Regions from separate parts of the Peribacillus sp. FSL M8-0224 genome, predicted to be linked through region 1. Evidence: riboswitches for the same ligand, from Rfam matches in the RefSeq annotation. Region 1 holds a riboswitch; each other region holds the start of a gene.
The links. A riboswitch is a leader RNA that binds a small molecule or an ion and turns the genes downstream of it on or off. The one in region 1 is predicted to bind preQ1.

Region 1 (7,166 bases):
GTGGCTTAATAAAGAGGAAACATGGGAGCTTGCTGACCAGCTTGGCGCGTTCGACTTTGTCCGCGAAAAGACCCTGACTTGCTATAACGGAATCATCTCCGATGGCTGTGGAGATTGTCCGGCATGTAATCTGCGGAAAAAAGGACTCGATGACTATGTAAGCAGACGGAAGGTGCTTTCATGATGTACGGTTTTAAGATAGTGGATAAACTCCAGAAAATAGATGAAGATATTCAGCGCAGCCAATTGAAGTATACAAACAAGAGGGTTCTCGTGAGTAAGGAATTCACCTTTGACGCGGCGCACCATCTGCATGACTATGAAGGGAAATGCAAGAACCTGCATGGCCACACGTATAAAGTCATTTTCGGATTGAGCGGGTATACGGATTCACGCGGGTTGATGATAGATTTTGGTGACATCAAGGATATATGGAAAAATGAAATCGAAATCCACCTGGATCATCGTTATTTGAATGAAACCCTGCCGCTCATGAATACAACAGCTGAAAATATGGTTGTCTGGATTTATGAAAAAATGGCCGAAGCCCTATCATTAAAAGAATATGAGGGTGCTAGAGTCGAATTTGTTCGACTGTACGAAACGCCGACAAGCTATGCCGAAGCCAGACGGGAGTGGATGGAAAGTGAGTAAACTCCCGGTTATGGAAATCTTCGGGCCGACCATCCAAGGAGAGGGAATGGTCATTGGTCAAAAAACCATGTTCGTTCGGACGGCCGGCTGCGATTATTCATGTTCCTGGTGTGATTCCGCATTTACATGGGATGGCACAGGTAAGGAAGATACCGTTCAGATGACTGCCGATGAAATATGGGATGAGCTGAAGCGAATTGGGGGTTCCGGTTTTTCCTTCGTGACGATATCTGGGGGAAACCCGGCCCTGTTGAAAAACCTGAACGGCTTGATAGCGATCTTACATGAAAATAAAATGAAAATAGGTGTCGAAACACAAGGGAGCCGATGGCAGGATTGGTTTCTCGATATTGATGAACTGACTATCTCACCTAAGCCGCCGAGCTCTGGAATGAACACGGACTTTACCGTGCTTGACCAAATCATCTCGAATCTTGCCAATCGAAATCCAGAAAAACATGTTTCATTGAAGATCGTCGTCTTTAACGAGGAAGATTATCAATATGCCAAACATGTACATGGGCGTTACCCGGATATTCCCTTTTATCTGCAAGTCGGCAATGACGACAGCAGGACGGCGGATGATCGACAATTGATCAGCGGCCTATTGAAGAAGTACGAAGAGTTAATTGATAAAGTGATAGCGGATGATGAATTGAATGATGTGAAAGTCCTGCCACAGCTGCATACCTATATATGGGGTAACAAGCGGGGCGTGTAAAGTAAAGGCAGTGTGATGTTTAATCACACTGCCTTTTAAGCTTATTACAACCTTTGCATGTGTGTAGCTTTGAAGGATGATGTGTATTTAAGGCCATATCCAAATAAGCGATCCATTCCTATATGTGCTGTCCAAATTAAACCAATCATCATCCATGCATCCGACTTTAGGAATATGGCTAACAAAATCATGAAGATGGACACGATATAAGTATGGAATGCGTTATAAACCTTTGCTCCAATCCGATCATCGATCAGATAGGCCAGCATGGAAACATCAGGGGACAAAATCAACAAGAGGAAAATCCACCAGCTGAATTCATATAACGAATAGATGTAAATCACCGCTAAAAGGACCATAAGTCCTTCAATATGAAGGAATTTCTTCACCATTTCATAACCTCCAAAGTTTAATTGACCATTGGTCAATTATATCCAAAAAAAATTATATGATGTTCTTGGTGATATTTTTTACATGAAAATAGGCTAAACCTTTTACATCTTGATAAGATAGCTCAGAATTAATATAAAAAGTTATGAATCCGTGAAGAGAAAGAAAAATCGACCAAATGGATGCAGGATTTAGTTTGTTGTCCGTTAGATCCGTCAAGGACTGGATTAGCTTTTCGTATGTTTTATTAGAGTCGAATTGAAGTAACTGCTGAATTTCTTTTTCCTTCGATAAGAACATGATGGAATAATGATTCTGTTGGGTTAAACCGAACTCCAAGAAGCACAATAAAATCTTTTCCATTTTTACAGAAGGGTCATTTTTCGACAGGATGATATCATCGATTAAAGAATTTAAAACGGAAAAATCCGTTTTCACCAAACTATAAAATATTTCCGCCTTGTTTTTAAAATGATAATAAATGGCTCCATGACTGCAATCCAATGATTTAGCCAATTGCCTCATCGAGACATTCGAATACCCTAACGCTGCAAAAAGGTTTCTAGCTTCATTCAAAACCATGTCCCTGGATAATTCTTGACCTGCCGATTTCCTTGGCGACATCTTGTCACCTCCTTATTAATTGACCACTGGTTAATTAGGATGATAGCTCACGGATTTTCAAATGTCAATTATTAGGTCGAATGATAAAGTACTGTTTTTTAAGTGGGATTTTGCCATTTGTTTCACCAGTGTTGCAAAGGATAAACCCCCAGTTTATTGAGGGTTTATGCAATTTATTAAAAAACTAATGATGCTCTCAAAGTAGTAACGCCATTTTCTAAATAACCCTTTAAACAGGTTAATGTATATACCCAACCTTCTTTTTGTCCGATCATTTTGTTTATTATTTCAGGGTCGTCTTCACTCAATCCAGATTCGTTCACTTCAATGATCGTACTCGTTTTATCCAACTCTTTTAGTGTAATGGTAACAATCGTTTCTTGATCATTTCCGCCCCATGCAAACACGATTTTCCTATTTTCCTCTACTTCCAATACATGAATGACCACTTCAGCATCGTATTCGTTGTATCTCAATGTAGGCGTCCTGCCTTTTTCCCATCTTTCCGAACTTGATGAGAACCAGAAATTCCCGATTTTTTCAGGATTCACAATGGCTTCAAACACTTCATTAGCTGGCTTGATTATCTTAAATTTCGTGATTATTTGGGTATCCATTATTAACTCAACTCTCTTTCAATGTGTTTTTATAGTTTCCGTTTAATTATCCCAGTCTACTGATATGGGCGGGAGGGTCCGTCCAGTTTCAAGCAAGCTCTTCAGGTTACTTAAAAGGGCTGGCCATCCATTATTCAAGCCTTCAAAGGTATTGTCATCATATACGAAATCCGTCTCCAATAGCTCCTCATGCCTAAGAATTAACTTCACAGTCGAATCGTCCATTTTCTGTAATTCAAAAGTGACCCGTGTAGGCTGCTCGCGAGGTGTTTCGTCTCCTGCCATGATCCATGTAAACGAGAGCAGGTGCAACGGCTCGCATTTAAGTACATGCCCATGATCGGTAATCCGCCCATCTTCCAGCAAATATTTAACGGCTGACCCTTCTTGCCAGTCAGACTGAACTTGTAATCCGAAGTGGTATTTCTTCGTGACTTCACCACTCGTCAAGGCTTCCCAAAGCTTCTCTGGTGTGGTTGAGATATAAATAGGATAGACAAACGTAGTTTTTTTCATCATTCTTTTTCTCCTCGCCAAATAAGGTACAAGACTCTATCTTTGATTTTCGGCTTTTATATACAGACGGTCAAGCAGTTTTATGCGACAGAAATCGGCAAAAGGGGGAAACAGGCCCATTGAAATAAATGGCTAAATCAATCGGTTTCAGCGAATACATACTTAAATCGACGGTATGGAAACTTCTTGATTTCCAACCGCTTTCAAGCTACGATGAATAAGGGAAATGATAATCCGCCCGGGCGGAAGAGGTTCTAGCTACCCTCTCAAAAAAACTAAGGAGAACAGGGCTCTTTCTTAGGGTGCTGTTTTTTCTGTATAAGGAGAATTAAGAAATGTTAAGAATTTTATTGTATTTAGTATCCATCATCACGGCGAATGTGGTTACAGCAGCTTTTGCGCCATTACATTTTGGCATGTTCATCATCCCGATGGGGACATTGCTCATCGGGGGAACCTTCATCTTCCGAGATCTGGTCCAGAATAAATTCGGCCGCGCGAAGACCTATATATGCATCGTCACTGCACTTATTTTATCTGCATGTGTATCATTTTTATTAGGAGATACGTTACTGATTGTGTTTGCTTCCGCATTATCCTTCGTGGTCGCAGAAACAGCGGATACGGAAATTTATACCCGTTTAAAGCTCCCGATGAGTTGGAGGGTGTTTTACAGCGGGATCGTTGGAGGATTTTTCGATTCGGTGATATTTGTCGTGATTGGCCTAAGTCCTCTGGGTGCCAATATATTGCCATGGGAAGCAGTACCCGCTGCGGTCATCGGCCAAATCATCGTTAAAACGATCATTCAGTCCATTGGTGCCGTATTGTTGGGACGAATCAACGTAGAACTGGAGAAACGTGTAGTCTCCAGTTAAATGCTAGGAGGGATGCACTCGATGGATGGAACCAAAAAAGAAGAAGAAAAATGCTATTGCCTCGAGGCCTTTCGTGAAAAATATGGCCCGCATGTTCAAGGGGAATGCATGAAGCTCTCCTGCGCCAATTATCGCAAGCAAAAAGGAATAGACAAAAAAAGGACCTGATTAGGTCCTTTTTTTGCGTGATTGAAGTGACCCACGAGTAAACATTCCAAACTCACGAGTAAACAGCGCAAATTCACGAGTAAACAGTCCAAATTCACGAGTAAAAGTGCGAAACTAAGTGTACAGTACGAATTCGCGAGTAAAAGTGCAAAACTCACGAGTAAACAGCGCAAATTCGCGAGTAAAAGTGCAAAACTAAGTGTGCAGTACGAATTCGCGAGCAAATTCACGAGTAAACAGCGCTCACGAGTAAAAGTGCGAAACTAAGTGTGCAGTACGAATTCACGAGTAAACAGTGCGAACTCACGAGTAAACAGTCCAAACTCACGAGTAAAAGTGCGAAACTCACGAGTAAACAGTCCAAATTCACGAGTAAAAGTGCGAAACTCACGAGTAAACAGTCCAAACTCACGAATGCCGTATGAATTCGAGAGTAAAATAGCAAAAAAAGCTCCTTGGGCCGTTCCATTATTGGGGGCAGGAAGCTTTTTATTTGGTTTAGAAATGCTCTGCGCTTTTTCGAACTAATTTTTCCAGGAAGAAAAAGCATTCGCGTTTCCGCTCAAGTTCGGTTTGTCCATTTTCGGTGACATGATAATATTTCCTGCGGCCTGATTCGGACTCTTTCCAATGTCCTTTTATGAATTCTTTTTTTTCTAATCGTTTAAGGGCAGGGTAGAGGGTGCCTTCACTTATTTCATAGTTGCCCTTGCTCATTTGCTTCAGGATTTTGGTTATTTCATAGCCGTATAGCTTTTTTTGTGAAAGAAGTGAAAGCAAAAGGAGGTCAATGCTTCCCTTCATTAATTCTTTATCCATATAAAATCTCCTCCTTTTCATTTTTAAAGTGTAATACGTTGTACATCGTATCACAAGGTGCATTTTACTTTTCTTAAAAAAAATGGTTAAATGACGATTGCTAAATAAATTTAATCATAGTAAAATGTGCTTCGGAACGGATGAGTTGTGAAGAGTGTGGTAAGGATACTATATACATGATTTAATGGTTTTAATGAAAATACGGAATAGGATAGAAGAATCACTACTCAAGGGGTATTAATTGATTTTTTTTCGAAAATCATTTAGATTCTATTTATCAACAAGAGCAAAGAAAGAAGGTCCTAGATAGATGAAAGTGAAAGCACCTGAGTCATTCACATATATAGGTGGAAAGAGAGCAGTTCTTCTGCTTCACGGGTTTACCGGAAGTACAGGAGATATGAAGAAGTTAGGGAAGTACTTAAATGATCTCGACTATACTTGCCACGGACCTCTTTATAGTGGGCACGGAGTATCAGCCGAGGAACTTGCTAAAACTGGTCCAAAGGAATGGTGGGGAGATGTAGTTAATGGCTATAATTTCCTAAAAGGAGAAGGCTATGAGGAAATTGCAGTTGTAGGAATTTCTTTAGGGGGAGTGTTCTCATTAAAAGTTGGAATTGAATTGCCTGTAAAAGGGGTAGTTTCAATGTGCGCTCCGACGCAAGGAAAAAGTATCGGTCGACAAAAGAACCGCTTGCTCAATTATGCACAGGCTTATAAGAAGTTTGAGGGCAAAGATGCAGACCAAATTGCTGCAGAAGTGAAGCTGCTTGAAGAAGAGCCTATGCCTCAACTAAAAGATGTGTTGAACATTATAAATGAGACAGGTGAAAATTTAGATTTAATCACATCACCAACTCTTGTTCTGCAAGGTCGTTTGGATGATCCCGACTATACGGAGAGTGCTACAGCGATTTTCAATGAAGTCGATACACAGCATAAACACTTGATTTGGTATGAAAAGTCTGGCCATATTATCACATTGGGCAAGGAACGTGAACAGGTGTATGAAGATGTGTATAAGTTCTTGAATACACTGAATTGGTCGGAGTAATAAGCGATATTTTTGATTCCCTTTAAGTTGAACGTGTAAAAAGCCTACAGTCGTAAGTAGGCTTTACACTATACTTGAGGGGATTTTATTTTGGCTGCGCATCTATTTGTAGAAAAAGACCTTTAAGGTATCGTTATTATCAAGAGTTGCCAATAAAATATCGTTCACGTCGGCATTATATGTTATTTTGATTTTGTTTTTCAGCCATGCTTCGTCTTTACCGCCCCGGTTCAATTCTTTAGAATCAATCTTTCCCTCTTTAATAATCGTTTTAGGAAAAGTGAAGGCATTTGTTGCCAGGTGCATATCTGCTGGGGTTACTGCTTCATATTGGGGATCTAAAAACAATGAAATGGTACCGCCCGGTTCCCATAGCGCGAGGGATACTTTTTGAATATCTTCGACTTTTTCTTTTCTTAATTCCGATAATAAAACATCGATGGAGATTCTGGCCCTTGCTAAGCTTTTGTAAATGATTTGTCCATTTTCGATAAGCGGAAAGGGGTCTGAGTCAAAAAACCTTCGGAGTTTTCCCCACTTAAGGCTTGCAAACACACTAATTATATATAAAATGACCAATACACTGGTTGTTATCATGGAGCCCTTCAAACCTAACTGTTCATCAGATAAAGGGTGGGCAAGAATGTTTCCAAGAATTAAAGCCATTATGAAATCAAGTAATCTTAACTGCGAAATGGACCGTTGCCCCATCAATTTTACCG
Region 2 (11,855 bases), on a different contig from region 1:
GATTAGGGGCTGCATCAGTTTATTGACACTGATGCAGCTTTTTTTATTGCCTTCAATAAGGCTTCCTTAATTATGCTTTTACTGAAAGGGATTTGACTTTGTCAGGCTTCGTTTCAAGTGACGATTGATGAATTAGGTTGTACAATACAAAGGAAGAATAAATTTTGATGAATTAGGATGTGTCTATAGATGAGAACGATTGATCCATTTGAGATACTCGATGGAAAAGCGATAAAATATTTGGATGTGTTTGGCGTTGAGGATGGCATTGCTTTAAAGAGTAAATACGAAGATAAATCGTATTGGATATATGATTATTATTGCATGCATCAGACTTGTGATTGCCAGGAAGTATACCTTGAATTCGTTGAGGAGCTTAAAGGCAATAAACAGGCGGGACAGCATTTTGGAGTGAGGGTTTCTTTCGGGGATAATCAATTCGTCCTGGAGGATTATAATATTTCGAAGCAAAAGGCGATGGATATCGCGGAAGATACGCTGAAGTACAGTAAAGATGTAATGGAGTTATTTAAACAGCGGTATCAGCAAATGAAGGAAAAAGGCACGCAAATTATCACGGAAAGTGCAAAGGCAGCTAAAATGCCGCATGTTCATGCAGAACCGGTCATTGGCAGAAATGAGCCTTGTCCATGCGGAAGCGGGAAAAAATACAAAAAATGCTGCGGTGCAGCTTAACATCTTGGAAGCTGACTCGATTCGGAGTCGCTTCTTTTTTATTGGAAAAGTGCGTGCTTGGGAAAAAAATTGAGAAAAAAGTGTAGTATTAAACGAACATTTGTTCTATAATGAGAGAGTACCAGATAATTACACAAAAAGAAATAAAAAGTAGTCATTTAGATGGAATTTTCCAAAAACTTCTTTTTTATTTTCATAAATCTGGTATATATAAGAGAGAAGAGTTTTTTGATCTCATCTCTTTCAACGGTAGACGGCAACCAGACGGGATGAAAATCCCTGCACTGATGGCAGTTTAACTTATTGAACGAAGGAAGGGGTAATCAAATGACAAGAGAAAAAAGATTAATACCTTACAAAGTTCTTGAAGTAATGGAAACGGTGAAAGAGAAGATTCCTGAGGGTGTCGAGCTTGTGAAAGCACCGGCAATTTGGGAAAAAAGCAGTTATGGTGAGGGCATGGTAGTTGCCGTCATTGATACAGGCATTGACAAGGGACATCCAGACCTCAAGGAAAGAATCATTGGCGGGAAGGATTTTACCAATACCGGGGATTATCAAGATGATAACGGACATGGGACACATGTTAGCGGTACGGTTGTTGCTGCCATTAATAATGCTGGTGTAGTGGGAGTGGCTCCTAAAGCAAGCATATTAGCGTTAAAGGCCCTAAATGGTCAAGGACAAGGCGACATTGATTGGATTAATGGTGCTCTAGAGTATGCCATCAATTGGCGGGGACCAAATGAAGAAAAGGTTTCGGTTATTTCACTTTCGCTTGGCGGACCTCCCGATGAGACTGAACACAAACTCATTCAAAAGGCCCTTCAGAACGATATCCTTGTTGTTTGTGCAGCTGGAAATAGCGGTGATGGGCGTCATGAAACGGATGAATTGGATTATCCAGGAGCATATCCCGAGGTAGTGGAAGTGGGGGCTGTGGATTTAAGCAGAAATTTAGCGGATTTTTCAAATACGAATGATGAAATTGACTTGGTGGCGCCAGGGGTTGATATTCTCTCTACGTATCCAGGAAATAAATATGCCAGGTTGAGCGGAACGTCAATGGCTACGCCTCATGTAAGCGGTGCGGCAGCTCTCTTGAAAGTGATTGCTGAAAAAGAATTTGAGCGCAATTTAACTGAAGCGGAATTATATGCACAGCTGGTGAAAAGTACGGAAGATCTGGGAATAAGCAAAAAAGCGCAGGGAAATGGACTGCTTAACTTAACGATTACGGAACAAAGAGCTGAAAAATCGATTAAGATTACGATAGAATCAGAAAATCTAAAGTTACCGAGTAAATCGGTGGTCATGGAATATTAGAGAAAAAAGGTGCCTCAAGAAATTTTTGGGGCACCTTCCATAATGATTATTTTTTATTTTTCCTTAGAGCTGCAAAAAGCGCTACAATGGAAAGAATTAATGATATGACAGCCAGGGTAATGATCAGCGTTTGGTTGCCATCACCTTCTGTTGTTGCTGCATCCTTTGAATTGTCAGGTGTCGTGGAATCATTAGTGTCAGCTTCATCTTCGTGACCATGGTCCGCAGGTTCAGCATCAGCCTTGGGTGCAACCGTGATTTCCGTTACAGAATGAGGTAGGTCTGAGCCTTCTTCACCGCTCCATTCAACAATTTCACCATCTTCGTAATATTGAAATGCATCCCAGGCAACTTTCGTTTCTTCTTTGGGATTTTGTGCTACGAAAGAGAATTGCTGGAATTGTCCAGCGGCTATTCCTTTGTCAGTTGCGGCCCAAGTTACTGTTTTTACATGCCCATCTTTGTCACCTTCTGTCGTTACTTTCCATCCAGGTACAGGCTGATAGCTTTCAAAAGTAACCCCTTCGGGTACTTTTAAAGTCACCTTTGTAGTGGCAGTTTCTTTTTCTACGGGTACTTTAATTGTATAAGTTTCCCACGCCTCAGGTGCAGATGAACTAGGCTTGACCGTAACGTGAGCATATGCTGAACCGGAAAAAATGAATAATGCAGCAAATGTAAAAATAAGTAGCTTTGAAATGTTTTTCATTTGTATAAATCCCTCCTATTATGAATTCCCTATGAAAATTATAAAATCAGCATTGATTGAATCCAGGCTTTCAGTCAATCCATGAACATGGATATTCCACTTTCCTGGCATGGTTAATATAGACTTTGATGTAAATGTCCCTGTTTTTTTCTCCTCCATTTGCAGCTTTATTTCACCACGTGGCGTATCCAATGGCTGCATCGTGATCGTAAGCTGCTCTATTTCAGCTATTGGCTTGCCTTCATTGGATAGATTTACTTGAATCAGGTTATCCCCGACTTCATTGGGCGTCACCATTAATGTAACCTCGTTATTTTCTTCAGTCCGTAACGTTTTTTCAATGGGGCCGGGAGAAGACATGGCAGTTTGGACATTTGTCAATAAAGCTGCAATGAGAAGGATGACGATTCCTAAACCAAACTCCATTCCCACACTATAACCAAGTTTTTTCGTTTGCTTTTTCCCTCTGAGAAAATGAAAGCCGCCTAAAACGATCATGATTAACATGAGACCGATTTTCGCTAGTAACAATTGGCCATATGTTGTGTTAAACATTGAATGGATAGTTGGTACATGCTGTAAACTGCTATAGATTCCGCTAATAATCAGGATGATTACAAACAGAAATGCCCATTTGGAAAACCTTTGAATGATCGACCAGTAAAAGGTTTTCTTATCTTCTTGGGCTGCCTGCCGATCTGCAAGCCCAGGCAAAATCACCAATAAGGCCATAAGGCCGCCGAGCCATAAAGCCATGGACAATAAATGAAGGAAATCCATCAAAACGGCCAGAGCCTGATTAGGAACGGCTGCTGTATGTCCGGTGAAAGCCTTACAAATCATCAAGCTGGCAATTATGATGAATGAAATGAAAGGTAGTGATTTATTCAATGAGTTCTCGAGCATGAAATAAATTACTAAAAATAGAAGGAGCAATATTAGAATTTCCATGATCCAGATCGTCCCAAAGTTTGTAGCATTCAATACTTCCTTTATATAACTAACATTAAATGCATCGGTCCAACCTACGCCAGCATCGATCGTAACTCTTAAAGGCAGACTGCAGAAGATGGAAAATGCTAAACCAGCATATGAAAGCCAAAGGTATAGACGGGTTCTTCTGCTGGCTTCAAAAAGTCGAGAATCCTTCATTAGCGATAATCTGAAAAAAAGGATTCCGGTAAGGGCAGCGAAGCATATGTATTGTAGACTTTGCAGCATAACGTTGATGGAATTCGGAAAACTTTCATTCACTTCGGAATTATTTTGATCTGATAGGCCGGCCGGATCTCCGAATTGAAAGGGAATTGTTCCTTCAATGGGATGGCCATCACTCGAAACCACTCTCCATTTAATATAGTAAATCCCTTCATCGATCGTGCCCTTCCACTTAGCTTCCAGTATTTTTTCACTCTGTTCAGAGATTGTACTGTCTTGAGTTTGAATTTTGTCTCCATCTTGGCTGAATACCTCAAGCGAATGAAAAGCTGGTTGTATATTCTCGCTGAATTGAATGGTGATCTTTTCAGGAAGAGTATCCATCGCTTCATTCGGGCTAGGATTAGAGCTGATTACTGTAGCATGACCGGAAGCCACTGCCGGGTATAAAAGCAAACTGAATAGGCTGACTACCAGCCATAAATATTTTTTCATCTTGGTGTGCCATCATCCTTTCATCCGATTATGTAAGCCCATTATAAAAGGAAAATGTGAAAAAACAGTGAAAATAATTTAGTTATCTAAAGGCAGTTTAAGAGTTTCGCTAGAAAATGAGAACAATAAGTTTTAGTTTTGCCTTCCACTCCAGTATAGCCATAAATAAGGGGTGGGAATTCCACTTTGCATAAAGTTTATACCAAATAGGCATCCTCCTTTTGATATAAACTCCATTAAGAAATAATTAAGGTTCCCTTAGTAATCTGAGCCTCATGTTTAAGGAATTTGGAGGGATAGGTTTTGATGAAAAAGGGATTAAAAGAAACAAGTGTGAAGGTGATCTTGGTTGGTTCCCTTGTGGGGATGGGAACATCCACTTATATGCCAGCGGCAGAAGCTGCGGAAGGCACTTCTGTCATTTTGGAAGAGGCACAAACGGTAAATAGTCTTTCAAAGCTAGAGATAGAGGGTATAGCACTGGATCAAAAGTTTACAGAAGATGTACACGACTATAGTTCAACAGTGGGGAATGATGTGGAAAAGATCACTTTGCTTGCAGCAAGCCCTAACGAGAATGCAGCCATATATGTGAATGGTGTCAAAATGACAGATGGTAAATTGAAGGATTTAACTCTTCAAACTGACATGAATACGTTTGTAATCACCGTCAGCGATGGGGAAAATGAAACCGTAACCTATACTCTCAAGGTCGAAAAACATGAAAGTGATGATAACCTTTTAACATCGATTGGATTATCAAAAGGCTCATTAACATTCGATTCTAAAGTGACAGCTTATCATGCTTCAGTTGAAAATGAAGTCCAGTCGGTTACGGTAACTCCGACATTGAGTGACAGTAAGGCAATTGTAAAGGTAAATGGAAAGGATGCAACCAGTGCAGGTGTAAAGGTTACCCTTCCAGTCGGTAAGACAACGGTGAAGATAACCGTTACAGCGGAAAATGGTGATGAAAAAGCATATACACTTACGATTACACGGGCTGCAGCCGCAGCAAAGGAAACGGAATCGAAAGCTGCTCCAAAAGAGGATGAAGTTCAAAAGGAACCCTCAACAGGAACGAGCAAAGCCCAACCTTCCTCGGATAAGGGGAATAAAACATCTTTAACATCAGCGGAATCCTCCAATTATCAAAAGCCAAGCAGTGGTGTCAGTCAAGTAACGAATGCACAGCAAATTGAAAGTATTTCAACACAAAAAGTGAAAACGGATTCTGTTTAGAAAGTAACGTCCGCAGATTCTTTAGGCGAGGAAGGCAATAATGGACCAGTGTTGAACAGCCTGACGGTATCATCCGGCGTATGGAACAAATCTTTTGAATCTAATGAGCATACCTATCATATCGAGGTCGATAATGATATTTCTTCAGTCGAAATGAATGCAACGACAAATGCCAGCGGAGCAACAATTGAATATGACGGTGCGAGCAGTGCAAAAGTGAAGATCAAGGATAAAGCGAAAACGGCCATTTCCGTTACTGTTTCAAAGGATGGGGAGCGTCGTACTTACGTCCTTGTTTTCGAAAAGGATATCGATGTTGAAATGGATGAGGAAGAAACCGTGGATGATGTCAAATCAAAAGAGGCGGAAGTTGAGGCAGCGCAAACGAGTACAGCTGGTATGACGGAGAGCGAAACATCCAATGATTCAGGAGGCCAGATTAATGGGAAACAACCTGTTGAGACGGTGTCATTCTTTGGGAATATAAAGGATTTCTTCACCTCCCTATTAAAATAGGATGGTTTTGAATCCAGCAAAAAAAGGACAAGGTTCAGGCTTGTCCTCGAAATTCATATTTATATGGGCAAAATGATTTGGACCTCGGTTCCTTGGTTCAGTTCACTGTTAAACCGGACCTTTCCCCGATGCGCCTCAATGATTCGGCAACTGACTGTCAATCCTAATCCGGTTCCTTTTTCTTTTGAAGAATAGAAAGGCTCTCCAAGATGTTTTATGCGGTTTTTTTCTATTCCGCTTCCATTATCTTTGATGGTGATGGAAAGGTTATTGTTCATTCGTTCGAAATCAACCCAAATGTGGTCGGCGGATGCCTCCATGGAATTCTTGAGCATGTTTATGAAAACTTGTTTTAATTGGTTTCCCTCACATAATAGAAGCGGTATTTCATTTTTGACAGATATTGATATTTGGGTGGGGTACGAGTCCGCCTCTGGTTTCAACAAGGTTTTGACATCATTCATCAGGTCGATGATTTGATGTTTGCTGAATGGAAGTTCCTGTGGTTTTGCCAGAACGAGTAACTCGCTTACAATAAGATTGATCCGGTCCAATTCACTTAACATGATCGTGTAGTAATGTTCATAGGGATGGTCGCTCTTTTTAAGCAGCTGGACGAAACCTTTTAAAGAAGTCAGCGGATTTCGTACCTCGTGGGCTACGCTTGCGGCAAGTTCGCCGACTATCGATAATTTTTCGGTTCTTCTTAAGCGTGCTTCGGTTTCTCGAATTTGAGTGACTTCTTTAGCATAAGTAATGATTCCGACTAAATCCTCGCCAACCATCATCGGGACAAACGTACAAGAAAGTAAGATGGACTTCCCGTACTTCGTCAGGAATTCTATATCTTTCCCTTTTTTGATCCCCTTTTGGTTTTCCATGACATATTGGCATGATGTACGGATCAATTCCGCGTCTTCTGCTGAAAAATTCAAATTAATGAATGAGGCGCCATGTATTTCTTCCTGTTGAAAGCCTGTTACCGTTTCAAACCTTGGATTCACGGTCGTGATCATTCCATTTAAATCAAGCATCAGCATCGGATAAGGGTTGTGTTCAAACAATGATTTATAGCGTTGTTCGCTATCGAATAATTGATTCTCCGCGACAACTCTTTCAGATATATCCCTGCCAATGACGACTAAGCCTTTACGAGAACCATCTTCATTGAACAGGGGAACTTTAATCGTATCAAAGGTCTTGTGATTGCCATCGGGAAGAGGGATGATTTCCTCGCACCTAGTAATTTCCCCCTTTACCCACGTTTCTTCATCGGAAACTTCACAGTAGATCAAAGATTCTTTATAAAATTCGGAGTATTCCGCGAGCTCGCTATCTCTTTTTCCCTTATAATCTACATGCTCCAATTGAAATAATTGCAGCCCGAAGGTATTGGATTCAAGCCATCGGCCATCCCCATCCTTGAAATTAACGAAATCCACCATTGAATTGATGAGTGTGCGCCGACGTTGTTCCGCTTCTTTTAATCGTTTGAATTCTTCTTTTTTAGCTAAATAAAGATATAGAATTAAGCCTATTGATAAAAGGAAAACAATGCCTTCCGCCCTTTGGAGTTGAATGAAGACTTCTTTATTATGGATATTTGTAGTTAAAAAATAGTCGAATACGACTAATGTAAGAATCCCGGATAGGATATATATTGCTAAGATGGAGCGTTTGGACATGGAGATTCTCCCTGATTTTAAGACATTTCAAAGGTAAAATTACATACACATTTTAACAAACTATCGGAAAAAAATATATGCAGAATCTCTAAATAAAAAAACAGGGGCCAATGTGGTCACCTGTTTTTTCTGAAGAGGGTTAGTTTCTTCTTCTTTTTTGCACGCTTATAGATCATGAAGAATAGTAAGAAGAGGAGTGCAAGCGCAGCTAGCGTATATTGGTTCATTTCAACAGATAGCAGTCCATAGGGAATCAGTGATAGGAAGAAAAAGTATATAAGGTTGCCAAGTGCCGTCGCCAATAAAAAGTCTTTGAAAGTGATGGTGCTGACTCCAGCTGCCAAGTTAATTAAGCTTGTTGGGATAAGCGGGAAAATCCTGCCTGTAAACACGTACATGAAGCCATGCTCCACTACAGATTCTTGCCACTTTTCACCAATCTTCTTTAAAAGAAGCTCCTGAAACCAGTTTCTGGCTGCATAAAAAATGAATCCTGAGGCAACAACACTTGTAAACCAACTCCATAGATAGCCATATATGAATCCGAATATCGTGACATTGATGGTCAGGAGCAAAATTAAGGGGATGATTGTAAAAGAATTTTGTACAAACATCAATACGAATGTCACAATAAATGTAAGCAAAAGATTTTCCTTCAATATGCCAATCACAGAATCCAAATCACTTTTCCAAACCAAAGTGAACAGTTCTGCATTAGAGTATATAAAAATTGCGATTACAAGTAGACCGATTATGGTCAGGACTTTTTTCAAAGGGCCACCACCATTCTTACTAATAGTTTATCATTTTCGAGTTCAATGGTGAAAAAAAAGAGCTGCCGCATCATGCAGACAGCTCTTTTCCATTATAGTGGCTTAACGGCGCGAAGATTCCTTTTAAAGCCACTTTTCAAACTGAATTCTTTTGTTCATTCCATAAATAATTGGCGCTCCAATCAGGAGGACAACGAACTCACCGACAGCTGTAGTCATCCAGCTTAGCCAGAATGGCAAGCCAAAGGCAAGGTTCAGTTCAATTGCAATTAAAAACATTGTGAACGTGAAAAAGATAATCGTAGCGATCATACGTCCTTTAATGCCTTTTATGAAACGAGAAACATAAATGACAAGCAATAAGGCGAGCAGGGATTGCCCCACCCCAAAAATCAAATCATATGGCACCATCGGCGAAAAGAGCAGATTCGATATGAAGACTCCTCCAACGATACCGTAGATATATTTTTTATTGAATACAATCAGATGATTCAACATTTCCGGTACACGGAATTGGAACATCTCAAAAGCTATTGGTTTAAAAACCAATGAGACCGCCACATACAAGGCAGCCAATAACCCGTTTATCACGAGTGTACGAACATTCATTTTACTCTCTCCCTAGTTTTTTATCGTGGGATGGTTACGAACCACGTGCAGGCGTTTACCCGATGATTAATAGTATCCCATGTAAGCTTGTTTCGTCAATTTGTAAAGAATGGTTTTAATTTATAGGTTTCCAATCAGATGAAGCAGCACAATTGGATTTTGAATTATTGCAATGAAGGATGATATTATTTCAATATGTACATAAAAAGGAGTGAATATTAATATGTCGATCGAAAGTGTCAAAAGCCATTTTAAACAATGGAATCGGGAAGGCGACGTAAAGGAGTTCGAAACATCTAGTGCAACGGTGATTGAGGCAGCGGAAACCATCGGTGTTATCCCAGCGCGGATTGCCAAGACCCTTTCCTTTAAAGGGGAAGGTGAACACGCGATTTTGGTCGTTGCCGCAGGGGACGCGAAAGTGGATAATAAGAAATTTCGTCAGACGTTCGGTTTCAAGGCACGAATGCTTTCACCTGATGAAGTGCTTGCACAGACCGGCCATGCAATCGGAGGCGTTTGCCCGTTTGGCCTGGCAAACGATTTAGCTGTTTTTCTTGATGTATCGATGAAACGCTTCGAGTCATTGTTTCCGGCTTGCGGCAGTTCAAACTCTGCAATAGAACTTACACTCGCTGAATTGTTTGAATATTCAGGTGCAAAGGATTGGGTAGATGTTTGTAAGGGGTGGGAAGAAAAGCGGAATGTGGATACGGCGGCAGGAAATGCAGTTGATGGCATTTGAAATGGGATGGAATCCACTACAGTGAACTTTATTTGCGGGGGCCTCATGCATTTCTTTTATTAAAGCGGAAAACGGGCAGAAAGTGTTCCTGATCGGAGGGTGAAAGATGTTAAATGGAAGCGAAAGAAAAAGCAATAGCAGCTATCTGAGTCTTAAAACTCTTTATGAAAAAAATATAACGGTTAAGAGCATTGCCCAGGAGCTTGAGTTTTGCCATAAAAACGATCTGGCGCTGGATATCCAGAAAGCAATGAAAAAAAAGAATTTTGATATATTGGCAGTCCAAGATCAAGGGGAAATCATCGGATATATCGAAAGGCAAGAACTAGGTGAAGGAAGTATTTCTGAATATATGAGAAACTTCTCACCAAGGGAAATGGTTTCGAATTCAACCCCTTTGATTCAGCTTCTCCATATTTTTAAGAATAAGACAAGGGTGTTCGTATTAGAGAATAATTCAATTAAAATGTTGATTACCCATGCCGACCTCCAAAAGCCTCCGATCAGGATGCTGATATTCGGATATATTACCTTATTGGAAATGAGGATGAGCGATATCATCCTGGATAGATTCGGCGATGGCAGCTGGTATCCAATGATCAGCGAAGACCGTTTAGAAAAGGCAACTGAATTATATAAAAGGAGAATCGATAAAAATGAGGATATCAATATAATAGAGTGCCTGCAAATCAGTGATAAATTCGATATTATACATAAAGATAAAGAATTGAGGCACTTCTTCCAAATCCCTTCGAAAAGTAAAGGGAAGAAGGATGCGAATGCCATCCGAAAATTACGGGATAAGATTTCCCATGCTAATGAACTGGGTCTGGACATGTCATGGATGGAAATCATCGAGGTTGTCGAGTCCTGCGGCCGACTGCTCGAAATCTCTGAATCCTATCCTTATGAAAAATAAGATCCAGCTAATCATGCTGGTTCTTTTTTTTGCGCATCCAGATAGAAAAAAACTGCCCATATCAGGCAGTCTCCCCGAAAAACTCAAAACTCCGGCAGTTGATCCAGGTTATTTTCTTTAATCCCATCGGGCTCACTCCGTAATATGTCACGTCCATATTTATGAAAGACGTCAACGTTGGCCAGGTTGCCAGCTTTGGCTTCCGCAAGGGCTGTGGGGTAGTCGAGTTCGCGGCCGGAGTCCGTCTTGATGGCGATAATATTGTCCTCTTCATTTTTCCTTACGGCGATGATTTCTTCTTTTCCTGCTGCTGAATCACTTTGGTTTGCTTGCGGTGTTCCCTGCTGTTTATATGACTCATAGGCTTCTTCAAATTTGTCCATGTTTTAGGCACCTCCTATTTATAGGGTGAACCATTTTTCCTGCAATATACAAACCGGATTTCGTCCAACTTGGGCCGTTAATTCGTCCAAATGGGCCGATCTTTCGGCACTTTTTTTTTTTGAATGCTGTCGTCTTGGCCTTTTTGCATTGGCATGGCACTTGCAACTATTTTAAGTAGTGCAGTAGTGCAAGTTTAAGTAGTAGGTGTAAGCAGTAGCAAGAAATAATATCCACTAGATTAAGGGAGGAATAGTAATCATGAATGTAAAACAAGGGGCAAGCACTGTAAATGCAAAACAACAGGTCAAGACAATGAAAGCGGCGGTCGTCAATGAATTTAACCAAAAACTTGAGATTAAGGAAGTACCGATCCCGGAATTGGAATATGGTGAGATATTAGTGAAAATTAAAGCCTGTGGCGTGTGTCATACCGATTTACATGCTGCACATGGTGATTGGCCGGTAAAACCCAAGCTTCCGCTTATCCCGGGACATGAGGGTGTGGGCATTATAGAAAAGGTGGCAGAAGGCGTAACTTCCTTGAAAGTGGGTGACCGTGTTGGGATCCCTTGGCTTTATTCGGCCTGCGGCGATTGTG
Region 3 (11,855 bases), 3.7 Mb from region 1:
TTTTCCCCCTTATTTTTTATATATGTTATGTTTACTAACACTATTATGTTATATTTTTTATCATATACTTAATTTTCTAATAATTCAACTTAATTTTTGTATTTTTCATAAAAAATGTTAGATTATATAACATCAATAAGAATAAAGGATCAGCAAATGTGATTTTTTTGGTTAATAGTCACTTTTCCACATCTTCACGACTCCATGGCTGTTACATTTCACCCTCCACTTATTCCCCCTCGAAAAAACCATTAAAAAAAGGGCCCTCCTATTGAGGACCCTTCAATAAATATTCATTAACAGCAACGAGACACTTTCCCCCCCTTTGCGTTATACCGTTCATCCTGGGCTTCGCAGAAAAATTCTTTCCTGGTTTTCACGGGATCTTCAGGATGATGCTTTCTCATATGTGCCACATACGTATCATAACTTGGCACGCCGACGAGCAAACTGATGAATTGCTTTCTGTAGCTGAGAATTGTAATTATTCTTTTCAACATCGCTTTCCCTCCCTTATGACGACCTTGATACATAAGGCGTTTCATGTAAATCTATTTTCTGGTTCTTCAAGACTTTTATCCATAACCTAATGGCAGAAATCAGGACCGTGATCACCACGATCATGAAGATGGCACATAGGGCAGCATCCACATAATCATTGACGATAACCCGCTTCATCTCGGCCAGATTGGCTGCCGGAGCAAGAACTTCCCCGCTATCATAAGCCTCTTTAAATTTATCCTTATGTGCTAAAAAGCCAATTGCCGGGTTTTCGTGGAACAGCTTTTGCCACCCTGCCGTCATGGTCACTATCAACAAGAATGTAGTGGGCACAAGAGTGACCCATGTGTACGCTTTTTTGCCCATTTTGAAAAGGACCGTCGTCCCAAGCAGCAATGCAATGGCGGAAAGCATCTGATTCGCAATTCCAAACAATGGCCAAAGGGTATTGATTCCGCCAAGAGGATCAATGACCCCTTGATAAAGGAAGTACCCCCAACCGATTACACAAATGGCAGTCGCAATTATATTGGGCAGCCATTTATTCGTTTCGGCAAATGGTTTGTAAAAGGTGCCGATGATATCCTGTATCATAAAACGTCCCACCCTGGTTCCTGCATCAATCGTGGTTAATATGAACAATGCCTCGAACAGTATCGCGAAATGATACCAGAACGCCATCAGGGACGCACCCCCAATCACTTGGGAGAAGATATGGGCCATGCCGATTGCAAAGGTTGGAGCTCCTCCAGTACGGGATATAATTGTCTCTTCCCCAACATCGTCTGCAAGGCCGGTAATCATCTCAGGTGTCACAAGGAAACCCCAATCTGATATCGTAGCAGCCACTTGCGCTGGTTCCGTTCCCACAACGGCCCCCGGGCTGTTAATGGCAAAATAGATGCCTGGCGTCAATACACAGGCGGCAATCATCGCCATGATGGCTACAAAGGATTCAGTCAACATCGCCCCGTATCCGATTGGACGTGCATGTGATTCGCGTTCAATCATTTTAGGAGTTGTACCTGAGGAAACGAGTGCATGGAATCCCGATACCGCTCCACAAGCGATCGTAATGAATAGGAACGGGAATAAATTGCCGGAAAATACAGGTCCCGTTCCATCGATGAATTGAGTGACGGCAGGCATTTCAAGGCTCGGCATGACAATAAAGATACCAAGTGCAAGTCCGATGATCGTACCGATTTTCAAGAATGTACTTAAATAATCACGCGGTGCCAATAACATCCATACAGGCAAAACGGAGGCAACGAAACCATAGACAATCAACATGATGGCAATCGTTTCCCCGCTGAAAGTGAACATTGGCGCCAATGTTGCACTCTCGGCTACAAAGCGGCCGAAATATAACGCGAGCATCAAAAGTATGATTCCGATAATCGACCCTTCACCAACCCGTCCCGGCCTTATATAACGCATGTAAATGCCCATCAGGACTGCAATCGGTATGGTCGAGGCAATCGTGAACATTCCCCACGGACTGCCCACCAGCGCTTTTACGACAACCAGGGCAAGTACCGCCAGTAAAATGATCATGATACCGAGGATACCGATCATCGCTATCAAGCCTGTAATCGGTCCAATCTCCTCTTTGATCATCTCTCCCAAAGATTTGCCGTTACGGCGCATCGAACCGAAAAGAATGATGAAATCCTGTACGGCACCAGCCAAAACAACTCCGACTACAAGCCATAGCGTCCCTGGCAAATATCCCATCTGCGCTGCAAGGATAGGGCCTACGAGAGGTCCAGCTCCGGCAATTGCTGCAAAGTGGTGGCCAAACAACACCCATTTGTTTGTAGGTACATAATCTTTCCCATCATTATTCGCTTCCGATGGAGTCTGGCGATTGTCATCTAGCTCAAACACTTTCCGTGCAATGAATTTACTATAAAAGCGGTATGCAATTGAATAAACACAGAGTGCCGCAGTAACAATCCACATGGCATTGATGCTTTCCCCCCGGTTTAGCGCGACGAAACCAAAGCTCACCGCACCCAATGCAGATATGATCCCCCAAAGAATAACAGACTTAAGCGCTTTCATTTTTTTCCATCTCCTCTCTATCGATCTAGTGTACAACTATAAAAAAACCTTCATTTATAAGGGGTCAGGGCAGTATTTCTCCCCGTACCCATTAAATTTAAAGAATTTTATATATATTCTGAATTATATGTTACCATAAGGTTTTTTAGCAATAGCAATTTAGTCAATTTGTAAAGTATTTTCCATTATTTTGTCGATAATTCCCTCCTTTCCCACTTTGGTGGAATCAATGATTTCCATGCTTTATAAAAATCGTATTGTGTGAACGCATTTTTAGAAGATTCATCATTAAATGAACGGGATGCAATCCCCAAGTTTATGATGCTCATTATGGGACCAACACAAAAAATGCGCGCCGGATGGCACACATTTTTTCTTTATCCTATCTGATTTTCCCTTAATGAGCTGCGGTTTAGATCGTAATAAAAACCCCTCTGCCGCAACAATTCATCATGGGATCCTTTTTCAATGATCCTTCCTTCATCAAGTACGAGGATTTGATCACTTTGCTGAATTGTATTCAATCTGTGGGCAATGACAAAACTTGTCCTTCCCTCCATCAAGCGCTGTAATGCTTCCTGGATTTTAAGCTCGGTTATCGTATCTATGCTACTTGTCGCTTCATCCAAAATCAATAAAACGGGATCCGCTAAAATAGCCCTGGCAATCGATATTAGCTGGCGCTGCCCCTGACTTATTCCACTGCCATCTTGATTCAAGATGGTATCGTATCGATCTGGCAGTTTCATGATAAAGGAATGGGCATTGGCAAGCTTGGCTGCATTCACCACTTCTTCATCTTCCGCCTCCAGCCGGCCGTAGCGGATATTTTCACGAATCGTACCTTGAAACAAGAAGGAATCCTGTAAAACGAAGCCCATATGCTTACGGAGACTGGACCTCGTCACCTGTTGGATATCCTGGCCGTCAATCAATATCCGGCCGCTGTTCGGCTCGTAAAAACGGGCAAGAAGATTAATGATCGTGGTCTTACCTGCCCCCGTGGGACCTACAAGCGCGACGGTCTCCCCTTTTTTTGCATGGAAACTAACATCATATATCGTTTGCTCCTCATCATTATACGAAAAGGAAACACCCTCAAAGTCCACCTCACCGCGGACTTCACGAAGTTCAGAAGCCTGTTTCTCATCCACTTCTTCTTCTTTTTCATCAAGTATGGCGAAAACCCGTTCAGCACCGGCAACAGCTGAGAGGAGTGTATTGAATTGGTTAGCCAGGTCATTGAGCGGACGGGTGAATTGCCTTGAGTACTCTGTGAAGATGACAATGACCCCGATGGAAACCGTACCTATGCCACTCAGCGCCAAAAACCCGCCGACAGCGGCTATTACCGTGAAACTTAAGTTGTTCAGTAAATTCATCAGTTTTGGGATCAGCCCTGAGTATGATTGTGATAGGAATCCGGCTTTCTTTAAATTTTCACTCCGGATGATAAAATCACGGATCACTTTATCTTCCTGTGAAAAAGCCTTTACGATCCGTTGTCCGGAAATCGTTTCTTCTATAAACCCATTCAGTTCTCCAAGGTTCTTCTGCTGTGCTTTAAACAGCTTTCCCGTCCTGTTCGTTATCCACTTCAGACCGAAGAACATGAGAGGAACGATGAATAAGGTTAAAATAGTTAATAAAGGGCTCAAATACAGCATGACTCCGATCGTCCCGACAAGTGTCAGCACACTTGAAAAGATCTGGATGACGGAACTATTCAAAGTGGAACTGACATTTTCAATATCATTCGTGACCCTACTCATCAACTCCCCGTGCTGACGCCGATCAAAAAAGGGAATGGACAACTGGTGAAGCTTTTTGAATAGTTGATTGCGCATCGCATAAACCGTATCCTGTGCAATTCCGATCATCCAATAATTCTGAAGCCACATGGAAAGGGAATAAAATATGTAGACTCCGAGAAGCCCTAAAAGAAGGCTGATCAGCCCCCCGCTATCTCTTGTGACAATATAATCATCAATGGCCATCCCAACAAGAAAGGGTCCAAGCAATCCCAAAACCGAGCTTATCAGTACCATGAAAAGGACACAAAATAGCAGGCTTTTATTCGTTGCCAAGTAGGGAATGATCCTTTTTACCGTATTCCAGGAGTTGACCGGTTTAGACTTTGCCTTATCGGGGGATATTCTTCGACTCAAGCGAAATCCCCTCCTCCCCAAACTGTGAGTGAACGATTTTTCGATAAAGATCGCTTGTTTGCATCAAATCCTGATGTTTCCCCAGCGCAAGGACTTGACCGCTTTCCAGCAACAAGATTTTGTCAGCCTCCATGGCTGTACTGATTTTTTGTGTAATGATGAGCGTTGTGCATGTATAGTCCTTTAAAGCGGCAAGCAATTTACTTTCCGTCTTCAAATCCAAGGCACTTGTACTATCATCCAGAAGGAGAATCTTCGGTTTGCGCACCAATGCTCTTGCAATCGATAAGCGCTGCTTTTGCCCTCCCGAAAGGTTCACTCCTTTTTGCCCTAACTGGGTTTCATATTGCTTCGGAAGTTTCATTACGGTCTCATGGACCTGAGCATGCATGGCCGCAGCCATGATTTCCTCCATCGAGGCACCCTCTTTTCCCCAAGCGACATTATTTTTTATGGTCCCCGAAAAAAGCAGGGCCTCTTGCGGTACATAGCCGATCCTGTTCCGCAGCGAATTCAAGGGAATATCTTTCAGATCTTGGCCATCAATTTGAATGGAGCCGATTTCAACTTCATATAATCTCGGAATCAGCTGAAACAGTGATGTTTTCCCTGATCCTGTCGCTCCTATGATGGCAAGCGATTCTCCCGGATCGATGGAGAAGGTCAGGTTTTTCAATATCGGGGTTTCGGTTCCAGGATAGCGGAAAGATACATCCAGAAACTTAATGCCTCCCCCATTGACGGCCCCACTCTTGCTTTCCGCCTTACCTTCATCAATATCTATCGGGGTTTCAAATATTTCCGTCACACGTTCCGCTGAAGCCTTTGCACGGGAAATGACCATGATCAGCCATGAAAAAACGGAAAGGGATGCCGCGATCCTCGTGGCATAGTTGACAATCGCCACAACTTCCCCTACCTGTATATCTCCCGTTGTTATAAATTCACTTCCAAGCCAGAGAATGATCAGAATCGCCACATTCATGACAAGCATCAGCACAGGCATCGTCGTTTCAATTAAACGAAGGGAAGACACAGTCTTTCTTTTCAACTCTTCATTCGCATCGTCAAATCGGCCGATTTCATGCTCCTTACGAAGAAAAGCTTTGATCAAGCGCATGCCTATCAGGTTTTCCCTCATGACTCCATTGACATTATCGAGTTTTTTCTGGACGAGCTTAAACAGATTAGCCGCCCGCTTCATAACCCATCCCAAGAAGAAAACCAGAACCGGAATTGAAATGACCAATACGAGGGATAATTTCAAATCGACCGCAATAGCCATGATCGCTCCGCCGATTACGATCAACGGCGCCCTTGCCATGATACGCAAGCCCATAAAAATCGTATTTTGAAGTTGGGTAACATCATTCGTCATCCTTGTGATCAACGAGGAAGTCGGGATATTATTCAAGTTCGCAAAAGAAAACGCCTGTATTTTACCAAAAAGGCTTTTCCTGACATCATGTCCAAAGCTTTGACTTACATGTGATGCCGTAAATGAATTAACGATCCCGCCAAGAAATGAAAAAACGGAAAGTCCAACCATGACACTTCCCCATTTAATCACCACCGATAAATCTTTCTGCAAAATGCCATCATCAATGATTTTTGCTATAAATAGAGGTTGTAATAGCTCTACCCCGAGCTCGACAATCATTAAGGATAAAGCAAGAATGATCAAAAGCCAGTATGGCTTAAGAAATGAGGACAATTTTTTCATCTATGACACCTTCGATTCTCCGTATGTAAATAGCATCTTTTCATCCTCTCATTATACATTTTTATACAGATTTTTTAAAAGATTTTAACTGTTTTAAAGCATTGGTAAATATCTTGAATTTTTTTTATAAATACCCTTGACAAATAACAGGAAATAAGCGAAAATTCTAATTGATAATGATTTTCAATTTCATTATCGATCTCTGAAATTTGATAAGCAATTACGATATTCTCTTATCGTACCCTTTTGATATTGTACATAGATACAATGTCGCCCCGGCTTCTCTGTGCCTAGTAAAATTATATGCTCATTAGCGAATGCAAGTCACTAGAATATTGCCCCCTCTTTATTCAAGTAATTTATTCACATTGGAAGCATATTAGGCAGCCGGGGATTATTTTTTTCAACTATTAAACTTACATATATGATTAAAGGAGCAGGATGATCATGAAACTAGAAGATATCATTAAAGAACGGCGCAGCATCAAACGATTTAAGGACATTCCTGTTCCTATTGATACCATCCAATCATTATTGGAAACTTCGACATGGGCACCGAACCATAAAATGACCCAGCCATGGCGCTTCGTCGTGGTGCATGGTGATAGCCGTTTAAAACTCGCAGAAGCAACACGTGCATTCATGGAAGGCAAAGAGAAGGACCCTGAAAAGAAAAAAGCAGCCGGACAGCGAGGATATAATAAACTCATAGGTGTACCGATGTTTGTCGCAGTGATCATGGAAGAGAATCCGAATCCCATGACACGTGAAGAAGATTATGCGGCTACAAGTGCCTTGATCCAGAATTTCAGCCTGCTTGCCTGGGAACAGGGAATCGGGATGATATGGGAAACATACGGCATGATACACAGCATGGAGTTTCGTGAAGCTTTGGGCGTGAACCCAGGCGAGAAGATCGTCGGCAGCCTTCACGTTGGCTATCCCGATATGATCCCTGCCCCGCGTCCAAGGAACGCGATCGATCAACTCCTGACCATTATGGACTAACATAAAAGGAAAGCCTCCAATCTTCCAGTTGGAGTCTCAGACTGTAGACAAACTCGATGAAAACCGGGTTTTCTACAGTTTTTTTATGCTTTTACAATTTGAACGTTGATTTCCCCTCCAGGCACTCGCTTTCGTCTCTAGACGCGCTTTTCCCGCAGGAGCCTCGTGCCTTACACTCCAATCACATATAGATAGAACTTATTCCTACATTCTTTTTTTGTATTATATAGAAGTATTTAACTAGGTGATAAGGATGCTTTCTAAACATGATTTTATTCAGCAAGATCATTTATAATTTGGTGTAAGATATGTATGAGGTTGGACCCCCCTTTTTATCCGCTTCAAGAGCGTCAACTCCGATCTCCTCCAATTGCATTTGCCACTTGTCATATGGGTATTAAATTAAAACAGACGCACTGAACCCTGCAGCGCGTCTGTTAGCTTGTAATGATTATCCCCACACAGTCATTGCCACTACCATAAAGAACCAGATAAAAAGGTATGTTTAGTGATTAAAAGATTAATCGCAAAAAACCCCCTTCTAAAAGGAGGTCCCTAAACGCTCATACTCAAAAGAACTCGTGATATAATGCCTGAATTGCCGTCTCTTCGTTGTGCCCTTTCACACCGAACATCATGCTTACCTCCGAAGAGCCCTGGTTGATCATCTCAATATTCACCTTTGCTTCGGCCAAGGCTTTTGACGCTCTTGCCGTTGTACCGACATTATGGCGCATTCCTTCCCCTACAACCATGATCAAGGCAAGATCATGCTCCACATTCACTTCATCGGCATGAAGCTCTTTCTTGATTCGGGAAATGATTTTCTTCTCGGCATCCCCTTTCATCTGGTCCTGCCTAAGAATAAGCGTCACATCATCGATGCCTGATGGAATATGCTCATATGAAACTCCATAATCCTCGAGGATGTGCAGCAGTTTCCGGCCAAAACCAACTTCCCGGTTCATCAAATATTTGCTAATGTAAATACTGCAAAATCCTTTATCACTCGCAATCCCAATAACCGGCCCGTTCGTATTATCCCGTGTATTCACAATGCGGGTCCCTTGTGCCGCCGGATTGTTCGTATTCTGGATATGGACAGGTATTCCCGCACGGAATGCAGGAATCAGCGCCTCATCATGAAATACCGAGAAACCTGCATAAGAAAGCTCACGCATCTCACGATAGGTTAGTTCCCGGATTCCCTTCGGATTGGAAACCACATTTGGATTCACCGCATAAACGGCATCCACGTCCGTAAAGTTCTCATACAAATCAGCCTTGACCCCATTAGCAAGAATCGAACCCGTAATATCGGAACCGCTTCTTGAGAAGGTTAACACATCACCATCTAACGTATATCCGAAGAATCCTGGAAATACAACGATTCCTGGCTCATCACGCAGAGCATATAACCGATCATAAGACTCTGGCAGCACCCTGGTAAATCCACCTTCATCCGTTACGATCAAGCCTGCCTTCTTCGGATTGATATACTGCGCCTCCACTCCAAGGCTTTGGAAATAACCTGCGACCAGCTTCGCATTATTATCCTCGCCACCGGCCTTCAAGGCATCCAGATAGCGCTTCGGGTTAGATTGATCTGCATGCAGCAGTGCCATTAAATTTTCATGAATCCCTGTGATGACACTCTCGGATATATCCAACTCTGCAGCAATGCTCGCATAGCGGGATACAACATCTTCTATCAAATGCTCTCCGTTATCCCCGCGCAGCTGCTGTTCCGCAGCTTCAATCAATAAATCCGTTACCTTTATATCATCGGAATTGCGTTTTCCTGGAGCGGAAACGACCACAATCTTCCTCTCTGGATCAGAAACAACAATTTCGAATACCTTCCTCAACTGTTCACCTGACGCAAGTGAACTTCCACCAAACTTTGCAACTTTCATCTCGACATCCCCTATTTTCGTAAATATTCTGTCAAAATTAACTCTCCCTATTATTACGCTTTTTCTCGAAACAATCAAGTGGAAATTCCATTATAGGAGGACATTTGTACTTTTAAAAAGGACAGAATGACAGAACCACTGATCGAAATTAGCTATAACTAAAAAAAAGACAACGGGCATATGCCCATTGTCTCTCCATTCTTTAGCGATTATCCACGGTTTCCGGGTATAAGTCATGATTCATCAAGCGGTAATTCGCCATTTCCTCATACTTCGTACCTGGTTTCCCATAATTCGTGTAAGGGTCGATGGAAATTCCGCCCCTTGGTGTAAACTTGCCCCATACTTCAATATATTTAGGGTCCATCAATTCGATTAAATCATTCATGATGATGTTCATGCAGTCTTCATGGAAATCACCATGATTGCGGAAGCTGAATAAATAAAGTTTCAAAGACTTGCTTTCCACCATTTTCACACTGGGAATATAGCTGATGTAAATGGTAGCAAAGTCCGGCTGGCCCGTGATCGGACATAAACTAGTGAATTCCGGGCAATTGAATTTGACGAAATAATCCCGGTTCGGATGCTTGTTATCGAATGATTCAAGGATTTCAGGAGCATAGTCGAATGTATATTTTGTTCCTTGATTCCCAAGCAGTGTGATATCTTTTTTTAATTCTTCTTCTTTTCTTCCAGACATGAAAAGTCCTCCTAATCCCACATTTCAGGGAGATTCATAAAATGGGCCTCTATATAACAAAAACCATATCTCCTCAAAGATATGGTTGATTCGCGAAAAATATCAAAGCCATAGTTTTTTTAAGAGGGTGATGCTATGAACCTCTCCCGTATATCGGGAAATATTTTAAAATTGTCATAGTAAATATAGAAAAAATAATCTAATCTGTCAATCATACATTTTAAATTTGGTTTGATTCTTGATGGCATTCAGCTTAAAATGTAGAAGAAGTTTATCCTACACGAAGGAAGAGATTAAGTCAATGTGGATTTTTGCAGCACTCATCACGAGTTTATGCTTCGGAATCAATAACAGCATTTTTAAATGGAGCAGCGGAAAAGGGTATTCCAAGATACATATCCAATTTTTCTTTTATTTTTCAGCATTTATTTTGTCCATTGTTTATGGAGTATTAATGGATGGTTTGCAGATGAACTGGCTGTCCATCATGCTTGGTGCAGCAATTGGTGTACTGAACGCCAATGGTAACATCCAGATGGCAAGCGCCTTTGAAAAGGGTCCGGCAAGCTTGACATCTCCATTAATCGCAGCGAATGCCATATTCCCCATTCTCTGTGCAGCTTTAATTTTTCACGAACATATTTCTTCCTTGCAGTGGAGTGGAATCGCCTGCATGTTTATCGCTACATTAGTCATCCAATATACACCTAATGCAAAAGGTAATCATCAATATGTCCCATGGATGATGCACACATTACTCTCCATCTTATCTTTTGGTGTGCTCGGCATTCTTATGACGACATCAACACGTCTTCATTTAAACTCCCTTGATATCCTTGTATCAATGTATGGAGGCGGAATGCTTTATCTTCTTTCGGCTCTAGCCTTTAAAAAAGAAAAAATCAAGCTAAAGGAAGTCAAAATCGGTTCCTTAGTAGGCTTTTTAAGCATGATAGGCTATGGATGTTATTTCTTTGCGTTGAACACCGGCATCGCAAGCATCATTTTCCCTGTCGTCAGCCTGAACTGTTTGGTTGTCGTATTCGCTGGATGTTATATATTCAAGGAAAAACTAAAAACCTATCAAATTGCCGGTGTTCTAGCGGCATTAATCGGTATTATTTTAACTAAAATATAAATATAGTTCGTATAATAAAAACGACCTGGCTGTCATGTATTTAAGCCAGGTCGTTTTTTATTTAACCGGAAAATAGAGTAGGTCAAAAAAAAAAGTGTTGACACCTCCTGAAAAATATCAGATAATTTTGAATATTAACTTTCTCGATTTTACTGCTTTTGAAATGTTTGATTATCCTTCTGCCACGGGTATAAAAGAAATAGGTACAACCACCTCATTTAATTCTGAATCAGGAAAGGAAAGATGCATAATGGTAAAAGTTACAGTAACAGTTGATTTCCAAGGAAAATCTTATCAAACTAACGTCCTAACTAAACCGGGTACTGATCATGAAGTAATTTTACAACAAGCCCTTCATCAAGTTGAAAAACAATGGAAAGCATAAAAAAGCAGGCATCGCAATAGATACCTGCTTTTTTTTACCTTAAATACTATCCAAAATACTTTTCATATGCACGATTAACGACCCTCTTGCAGCAATTCCCTCCTGCTTAAAAACACTTTTAATTATTATTATTCAAAAGACACTAAAATTAAGATGTCAGTTTGTGTACTAGAATTTTTTATTATGAAAAAATTCCCAATTGAAATGGGATTATATAATAAAAGTCTTTTAAAAAGACGGTCTTTT

Region 2: another riboswitch for preQ1. It lies ahead of MKX49_RS28255 (QueT transporter family protein); the one in region 1 lies ahead of MKX49_RS18395 (VUT family protein).
Region 3: another riboswitch for preQ1. It lies ahead of queF (preQ(1) synthase); the one in region 1 lies ahead of MKX49_RS18395 (VUT family protein).

What each region holds. Positions count from the first base shown of each region.
Region 1 is NZ_JBBOOJ010000001.1:3,825,916-3,833,081, reverse strand. Features, by position in the region: gene queC (7-cyano-7-deazaguanine synthase QueC) at 1-184, shown strand, start outside; gene queD (6-carboxytetrahydropterin synthase QueD) at 184-654, shown strand; gene queE (7-carboxy-7-deazaguanine synthase QueE) at 647-1,375, shown strand; gene MKX49_RS18415 (DUF4260 domain-containing protein) at 1,420-1,767, opposite strand; gene MKX49_RS18410 (TetR/AcrR family transcriptional regulator) at 1,820-2,389, opposite strand; gene MKX49_RS18405 (SRPBCC family protein) at 2,566-3,006, opposite strand; gene MKX49_RS18400 (SRPBCC family protein) at 3,049-3,525, opposite strand; PreQ1 riboswitch class I at 3,765-3,807, shown strand; gene MKX49_RS18395 (VUT family protein) at 3,858-4,400, shown strand; gene MKX49_RS18390 (hypothetical protein) at 4,422-4,568, shown strand; gene MKX49_RS18385 (PadR family transcriptional regulator) at 5,067-5,387, opposite strand; gene MKX49_RS18380 (alpha/beta hydrolase) at 5,698-6,444, shown strand; gene MKX49_RS18375 (DUF421 domain-containing protein) at 6,547-7,166, opposite strand, start outside.
Region 2 is NZ_JBBOOJ010000002.1:44,099-55,953, forward strand. Features, by position in the region: partial or broken gene MKX49_RS28520 (SEC-C metal-binding domain-containing protein) at 619-696, shown strand; gene MKX49_RS28220 (S8 family peptidase) at 1,024-2,022, shown strand; gene MKX49_RS28225 (YcnI family copper-binding membrane protein) at 2,069-2,731, opposite strand; gene MKX49_RS28230 (copper resistance CopC/CopD family protein) at 2,750-4,384, opposite strand; gene MKX49_RS28235 (cadherin-like beta sandwich domain-containing protein) at 4,691-5,626, shown strand; gene MKX49_RS28240 (cadherin-like beta sandwich domain-containing protein) at 5,675-6,142, shown strand; gene MKX49_RS28245 (PAS domain-containing sensor histidine kinase) at 6,202-7,827, opposite strand; gene MKX49_RS28250 (TVP38/TMEM64 family protein) at 7,944-8,600, opposite strand; gene MKX49_RS28255 (QueT transporter family protein) at 8,724-9,209, opposite strand; PreQ1 riboswitch class I at 9,216-9,260, opposite strand; gene MKX49_RS28260 (YbaK/EbsC family protein) at 9,433-9,954, shown strand; gene MKX49_RS28265 (hypothetical protein) at 10,061-10,873, shown strand; gene MKX49_RS28270 (DUF3892 domain-containing protein) at 10,957-11,256, opposite strand; gene adhP (alcohol dehydrogenase AdhP) at 11,570-11,855, shown strand, end outside.
Region 3 is NZ_JBBOOJ010000001.1:92,872-104,726, reverse strand. Features, by position in the region: gene MKX49_RS00505 (YbdD/YjiX family protein) at 297-500, opposite strand; gene MKX49_RS00500 (carbon starvation CstA family protein) at 514-2,568, opposite strand; gene MKX49_RS00495 (ABC transporter ATP-binding protein) at 2,946-4,736, opposite strand; gene MKX49_RS00490 (ABC transporter ATP-binding protein) at 4,711-6,459, opposite strand; gene MKX49_RS00485 (nitroreductase family protein) at 6,907-7,467, shown strand; gene MKX49_RS00480 (aspartate kinase) at 8,037-9,383, opposite strand; gene queF (preQ(1) synthase) at 9,586-10,086, opposite strand; PreQ1 riboswitch class I at 10,191-10,236, opposite strand; gene MKX49_RS00470 (EamA family transporter) at 10,388-11,224, shown strand; gene MKX49_RS00465 (BA3454 family stress response protein) at 11,319-11,609, shown strand.